2 regions of the Streptomyces sp. NPDC086080 genome follow, and region 1 is predicted to be linked to the other one. Evidence: riboswitches for the same ligand, from Rfam matches in the RefSeq annotation. Region 1 holds a riboswitch; the other holds the start of a gene.
The links. Region 1 has a riboswitch for cyclic di-AMP ahead of ACIF9R_RS31985 (M23 family metallopeptidase). Riboswitches for the same ligand answer to the same signal wherever they lie in the genome.
Positions count from the first base shown of each region.

Region 2: another riboswitch for cyclic di-AMP. It lies ahead of ACIF9R_RS06230 (transglycosylase SLT domain-containing protein); the one in region 1 lies ahead of ACIF9R_RS31985 (M23 family metallopeptidase).

Region 1 is NZ_JBITRU010000037.1:15,051-18,683, reverse strand. It holds gene ACIF9R_RS31995 (dihydrofolate reductase family protein) at 122-1,255, shown strand; tRNA gene ACIF9R_RS31990 (tRNA-Met) at 1,329-1,402, shown strand; cyclic di-AMP (ydaO/yuaA leader) riboswitch at 1,697-1,853, shown strand; gene ACIF9R_RS31985 (M23 family metallopeptidase) at 1,866-2,885, shown strand; gene ACIF9R_RS31980 (PrsW family intramembrane metalloprotease) at 3,039-3,633, opposite strand, start outside.
Region 2 is NZ_JBITRU010000004.1:52,733-56,365, forward strand. It holds gene ACIF9R_RS06220 (GNAT family N-acetyltransferase) at 1-757, opposite strand, end outside; gene ACIF9R_RS06225 (HAD family hydrolase) at 980-1,852, shown strand; gene ACIF9R_RS06230 (transglycosylase SLT domain-containing protein) at 1,816-2,298, opposite strand; cyclic di-AMP (ydaO/yuaA leader) riboswitch at 2,304-2,473, opposite strand; gene ACIF9R_RS06235 (polyprenyl synthetase family protein) at 3,000-3,633, shown strand, end outside.

The DNA.
Region 1 (3,633 bases):
GACGAGGGACCGGGGCGCCCGCGCGCCCGGCGGGTTGTCAGACTTGGCCCGGGCCGCACCGCGGCCCGGCCGACCGCGCCCCTCCCCCGGCCGGCCGCCGACCGTCACCCGGAGTACGCCGATGCCCCGTCCGTACGTCCTGCTGTCCGCCGCCGTCTCCCTCGACGGCTACCTGGACGACACCGGCCCGGACCGGCTGCTGCTGTCCGGTCCGGCCGACTTCGACCGGGTCGACGAGGTACGGGCGGGCGTGGACGCCATCCTGGTCGGCGCCGGCACGATCCGCGCCGACAATCCCCGGCTGCTGGTCAACTCGCCCGAGCGGCGTGCCGCCCGGGTCGCGGCGGGCAGGCCCGAGTACCCGCTCAAGGTCGCCGTCAGCGGCTCCGGCGACCTCGACCCGACGGCGCGGTTCTGGCACACCGGCGGCGAGAAGATCCTCTACACCACCGGCGAGGGCGCCGAGCGGGCCCGCGCCCTCGGTATCGCCGCCGACGTCGTCCCGCTCGGCCCCGCACTCGACTGGCGGCCGCTGCTGGAGCATCTGCGCGCCGTGCGCGGGGTGCGGCGGCTGATGGTCGAGGGCGGCGGGCAGATCCACACCCAGTTGCTCACCCAGGGCCTCGCCGACGAGGTGCAGTTGGTCCTCGCTCCGCTGTTCGTCGGCGACGCGGACGCCCCCCGCCTCTTCGGACCCGGGTCCTACCAGGGCGGTCGGCTGCGTCTTGTGGAGACCCGCCCGATCGGTGATGTCGTGCTCATGCGCTACGAGCCCACCGCGCCCGGCACCGGGGCGCTGGACTCCGCCGCCGACCACCACTGGCTGGCCCTCGCCTGTGAGCTGGCCGCCCAGTGCCCGCCCTCGACGACGGCGTTCAGCGTGGGCGCGGTGGTGGTGGCGGCCGACGGTACGGAGCTGGCGCGCGGGCACTCCCGGGAGGGCACGGACCCGGTGGTGCACGCGGAGGAGGCCGCGCTCGCCAAGGCCGACCCCACGGACCCCCGTCTGGCCGGCGCCACCGTGTACTCCAGCCTGGAGCCGTGTGCCCGGCGCGCGTCCCGGCCGGCGCCCTGTGCCCGGCTGATCCTGGACGTGGGGGTACGGCGGGTGGTCACGGCCTGGCGGGAGCCGGACACGTTCGTGGCGGGGGCCGACGGCAGCGGCGTGCTGGCGGACGGGGGCGCCGTCGTCGTCGTCCTGCCGGAGTACGAGGAGCGCGCCAAGGCGCCGAACGGGCATCTGCTCGACGGCTGAATCCCGCGCGGCGGCGGGCGCCGGTCATGGGTGTGCGCCGTGTCCCGCGCATGACGTACACTTGTCTCAACGACGCGGGGTGGAGCAGCTCGGTAGCTCGCTGGGCTCATAACCCAGAGGTCGCAGGTTCAAATCCTGTCCCCGCTACTGAAGGCCGAGGGCCGGAATCCGAAAGGGTTCCGGTCCTCGGTGTTTTTGCCGTCCGGCGCCCGTCTCACTCGCTGTGATCGTATCGTCCCGCAGCGCATAACAACTGACGAACCGTCAGATATCGCCTCGCGTCCGAGGTGCAGTCAACTCGCCCGTTTTTGACCACTCGTGGCGCTTAAGTCCGCGCGGGAATCCTTAATGATCAAGAGGAACGGCTTGGAATCCGGCCCTCACGTCTATTAACGTTCGATAACGCAGCGCGGTCGTCCCAGCCGTCACAGAAGTCGGCTCCGTGCGCACGCGCCGAATCCCGCAAGGGAACCGGGGAACCACCACATTGGGGTGAATCGCGCGGACAGCGCCGTGGCAACACGGCTCGGTACGCGCGTAGGAGACCTTCCTGCTCCGAACCCGTCAGCTAACCCGGTAGGCGAAGAAGGAAGGAAAGGAGCACGCCCACGTGGCGTCCAACCCGCCTGCCCCCGAGGCCCCGTTCAAGCCGAGCGACACCTTCGCCTACGGTGAGGTCCGCGCCGACGAGGGGCCCTTCGAGGAGTGGAACCCCACCGCGGAGTCCCTTCGCCCGGTCCGTGGCCGGCACCGCGTCTCCAAGCAGCGCGGGGGAGGGCTCGCCCGTAGCTCCACCGTCCTCGGTGTCGGTGTCATAGCGGCCGTCGGTGCCGGTGGCATGGCCACCGCCCAGACCGGCAAGCCGCCGGTCTCGATCTCCATGCCCGACCTCCCCACTGTGGGTTCCCTCATCTCCGACGAGGAAACCCCCCAGGGTTCGGCCACCCCCCTCAGCACCCTCGGTATGACCGAGGACGAGGCCGACCAGGGATCCTCCGGTGCCGGTGAGGCGTTGCGCAGCCGGATCATGGCCCAGGTCGAGCAGCAGCAGATCCAGGCCGAGACCAAGGCCGCCGCCGAGGCCGTCGCCGCCGCCGAGAAGCAGGCCGCCGAGGCCGCCGCCAAGGCGGAGAAGGAGGCCAAGGCCAAGGCCGAGGCCGCCAAGAAGAAGGCGGAGGAGGAGGCCGCGAAGAAGGCCGAGGCCGAGCGCCTCGCCGAGCTGGCCACGCAGTACACGCTGCCGACCTCCTCGTACACCATCTCCTCGACCTTCGGTCAGTCCGGCGCCTACTGGTCCTCCGGCCAGCACACCGGCCTCGACTTCGCCGCCCCCAGCGGCACGCTGATCAAGGCGGTCCACACCGGCACGATCACCTCCGCCGGCTGGGACGGCTCCTACGGCTACAAGACGGTGCTGACCCTCGACGACGGCACCGAGATCTGGTACGCCCACCAGTCCTCCATCAGCGTCAGCGTGGGCCAGAAGGTCAACACCGGCGATGTGATCGGCCGAGTCGGCTCCACCGGCAACTCCACCGGGGCCCACCTCCACCTGGAGGTCCACACCGGTGGCTCCTCCTCGGGCATCGACCCGATGGCCTGGCTGCAGAGCAAGGGCCTCAACCCCTGAGCCCCGCCGCCCCCTGAGACCCCGGCAGTCCCGACGACGCCCCCCCGACGTCAGGGCTGCCGGTCAGGTGTGTTCCGGGGCGGTCGCGGCAGCCCCGTCGTCCGCCGGGGAACTTACGGTTCTTGACGGACCGTCGTGCACTGCGCGGACCCGTCAGGGGCGGTAGGCGTTCGGGTCGTACGCCGGGTAGGGGTGCCCGTAGGGCGGCTGCCCGTGCGCAGGGTGGCCGTACGCAGGATGGCCGGGCGAAGGAGGACCGTACGCCCCGTGCGCCGGCCACGGTGCGGCGGCGACCGGAACCGGCGGCGCGGTGACACGGGCCGCGTGGTCCAGCGCCGGACGGGCCGCGCCCCGCCGGTGCCACAACTCCAGTAGCAGCTCCCGTTCCCGGGTCACGAAATCCGTCCCGGCCCTGCCCAGTCGGCCCCGGTGCCGCAGGAACGCCAGCGAGGTCGCGTAGGCCTCGTACTGCGCGACCGCGCGCGCCGCGGGCTTGCCGCCGTACCGGCGGGCGTACTGCCGGGCCAGGCGCCGCGCCCGCATCGAGCCGAGCGCGAACGGCTCCGCCGGGGTGAGCCAGCCCGCCACCGCGTACGCGGGCAGTTCCACCCGCACGGTCCGCAGCTCCCGGTGCCTCGTCCACACCACCAGCCAGGTCAGCAGGCCGAACATCGGCACCATGAACGCCCCGTACACCGCGAAGAAGCCGAAGTGTCCGAGCGTGGCCGAACCGTTCCACAGCGCGTGC
Region 2 (3,633 bases), on a different contig from region 1:
GGAACCAGCAGGCCAGGACGGAGGCCGACCGCAGCCCGAAGTGCGCGGCGACGGGCCGGTCACCGGCGTACAGGACCGACAGCGTGCCCGTGCACTGAGCGGCCCGGGTCTCGGCGAGCCGGCCCACGAGCAGGGCGATCCACTCCCGCGCGAACCGGTCGCGGCGTCCGGTCCTGCGATATTGCGCCGACTTCCATCGCATGAGGACCCGCAGCGCGGCCGGGTCGCGTTCGTCGAAGACGAACCGCACGGGTCCGGCCTGGCGGCCCAGCCTGCGCTCCTTGGCCAGCGTGGTCTTCAGGAACTTCGGCGACCGGACGCGCAGCTCGGACTCGTACGTCCCGTAGCCCTTCTCCACGTCGATGACATAGGTGGTGTGCGCCTCGGCCGCGTACGGCACGAACAACTCCTGGCCGGACTCCAGGTTGTCGAAGACGAGGCTCGACACCGAGCACGCCCGCAGCAGCTCGGCGGCGTCCACGGCGACACCGGGAGCCAGCACCGCGCCCTGACAGTCCGACACCCCGAGCCCGATCGCCCGGCCCTGCCCCAACGGGCCCCGCTCGTACGGCAGGAAGCCCATCGGGTCGGCCCCTTCGTACAGCACCGCCACCCGGGCCCGCGGCCGCACCCGGCCCACCGCGGCGGTGAACTCCGGTTCCATGAAAGGGCTGCGCGGTGCGTCCGTCGCGGCACGCAGCTCCCGCCAGCGCTCCCGTTCCCCCTCGCCGAGCTCCCCGGGCCTCAGCACGCGCATGCGTCCACTGCTCACCTGACCCCCCGATCAAGTCCCCCCTGGACCCTTGGAAGGTACCGCCCCATCCCGGGCGGACGGTAGAGAGCGGACGATGTTCTCGCCAATCGGTGAAAGAGTCATGAACCGGTCCGAACCCGGCGCCTACGAAAGGGGAATCGCACCGAAAGCGAGCCGATACGAGCACCGTGAATCGGACGGTCGTGTTGTCCGTATTCTCTGATCATGGCCGCACCCACCGATTGCTCGCTCATCGCCACCGACCTGGACGGGACGCTGCTGCGCGGCGACGACACCCTGTCCGACCGGTCCCTCGCCGCTCTGAGGCGGGTGGCGCAAACCGGTGCCCAGCACCTCGTGGTGACGGGGCGCCCGGCCCCCAGAGTGCGGCCGCTCCTCGACGACCTCGGCTGCACGGGGCTCGCGGTGTGCGGACAGGGCGCGCAGGTGTACGACGCCGGCGCGGGCCGGCTGCTGTGGTCCGTCAGGCTGGACCGGGAACTGGCCGAGACGGCTCTCGGCAAGATCGAGGCCGAGGTCGGGGAGGTGTACGCCGCGGTCGATCAGGACGGGGCCGACGGGCTGACGCTGATCGAGCCGGGCTATCTGATGCCGCATCCGACGCTGCCCGCCGTACGGGTCGAGCGGCGGAGCGATCTGTGGGAGCGGCCGATCAGCAAGGTGCTGCTGCGCCACCCGCGGCTGTCCGACGACGCGCTGGCCGCGGCGGCGCGGTCGGTGGTCGGTTCACTGGCGACGGTCACCATGTCGGGCCCGGGGACCGTGGAGCTCCAGCCGTGCGGGGTGACCAAGGCGACCGGGCTCGCGCTGGCCGCCGAGCATCTGGGGCTGAGCCCGGCGCGCACGGTCGCCTTCGGTGACATGCCGAACGACATCCCCATGTTCGACTGGGCGGCGCACGGCGTCGCCATGGCGAACGCGCACCCCGAGCTGAAGGCGGTGGCCGACGAGGTCACCACGTCGAACGAGGACGACGGCGTGGCCGTCGTCCTCGAGCGACTGTTCGGTGGTGCGGCCGTGCTCGGCCGTCAGCGGTCGGCTCAGTACGCGCCGAAGACGTTGTCGATCGAGCCGTAGCGGTCGGCGGCGTAGTTGCAGGCCGCCGTGATGTTCGCGACCGGGTCGAACGGGTCGAAGGCGGTGCCGGGGACGTGGTACGCCTGGAAGGTCGGGTCGATGACCTGCAGCAGGCCCTTCGACGGGGTGCCGGCGGCGGCGTTGGAGTCCCACAGGTTGATGGCGGCCGGGTTGCCGGAGGACTCGCGCATGATGTTGCGGTGGATGCTCTCGTAGGAGCCCGGGATGCCGTGCTGCGCCATGACGTCCAGCGACTCGCGGATCCAGCCGTCGAGGTTGTCCGGGTACGCCGTCGTGGAGGCGGCGGTCGTGGCGGGGGTCGTGGTGGCCGCGGCGGCGGTGGTGGCGCCGAACAGCGGGAGGGCGACCACGGCGACGCCGGTGCCGGCGACGGCGAGGGAGCGGACGAGGCGGCGGCCGAGGCGGGAGTGACCGGAAGCGGGCATGTCTGTGTTCCTCTCCTACGCCTGCGAGGTGAGCTGTCGGGTTCGGGCGGGAGAGTGCCCGGCCGTGCCCTTGCGGGCATGGCTTCACCCCTAGCCGTTCCGGCGCGATGGCCCGGCCCGGCGACTTACCTGGGTCCCCCGCTCCTGCCGTGCGTGAGTTCGTCGGTGGGTGTGATGCGGGCGGTGGCAGGATTCGGCGTCCGCCCGGCAGGCCCGGAACGTATGCGAGAGGGGATGTCGGGAACAAGTGAAGACGTCACACATGTGGCCCTTTGATCTTCGAACGGGTGATTTGGGACGCTTGATCCTTTGCGAGTGCCAAGGGTCAACTCCGGTCCGGGAGAAGGGTGGACGCCGGTGCGGCGTGATGGCCGGCGGGGTGGGTCGCGCGTGACCGACCTCACTGATCGCCTGGCGCCGGAGCATTTGAGGCCTACGGGAATTCACTGGCCAATTGCGGCAAATCGGGCATGAGTCCGGGCAGGATGGTCCGGGCGTCTTTGCGTCCAGGAAAGGAGGGGAATGTCCGTTGTCGGCCGTCGATCGGAAGCGCCCCGCTCCTGATCCCGTGGCGCCCTGCCGGTAACCCGAGGTGCCGGTGGTGATCGAAAGGTGACCGGATACGCTGACTTGAGTGAGGGCAGCGACCTATCGACATTCCGTGTAATCGCCAGTGGACACCAGCAGACAGGAGACCCCTCGTGACCGTCGTCGGGCCGTTCGGGCTGAGCGTGGGGGACCAGGCTCTGGAAGCCGATGTCCAGGCCGGAATGACGGCTGTCGAGGAAGGGCTGATCGAGGCCACCAAGAGTGAGGTCCCCCTCATCACGGGTGCCGCCCAGCACCTGGTGCGGGCCGGTGGCAAGCGGTTCCGCCCGCTGCTCGTGATGCTCGCCGCCCAGTTCGGGGACCCCTACGCGCCCGGCGTGGTGCCCTCCGCCGTGGTGGTCGAGCTGACCCATCTGGCCACGCTGTACCACGACGACGTGATGGACGAGGCCGAGGTGCGGCGCGGGGTGGACAGCGCGAACACCCGCTGGGGCAACTCCGTCGCGGTCCTCACCGGGGACTTCCTCTTCGCGCGGGCCTCGCACATCCTGGCGGACCTCGGCCCGGAGGCGGTGCGGGTGCAGGCCGAGGCGTTCGAGCGGCTGGTCACCGGACAGATCCTGGAGACCGCGGGGCCGCAGGACGGCCGCGACCCGGTCGACCACTACCTGGACGTGCTCGGCGGCAAGACCGGCTCGCTGGTCGCCGTCTCCTGCCGCTTCGGCGCGATGATGTCCGGCGCCGACGAGACCGTGGTCGACGTGCTCACCCAGTACGGTGAGCGGC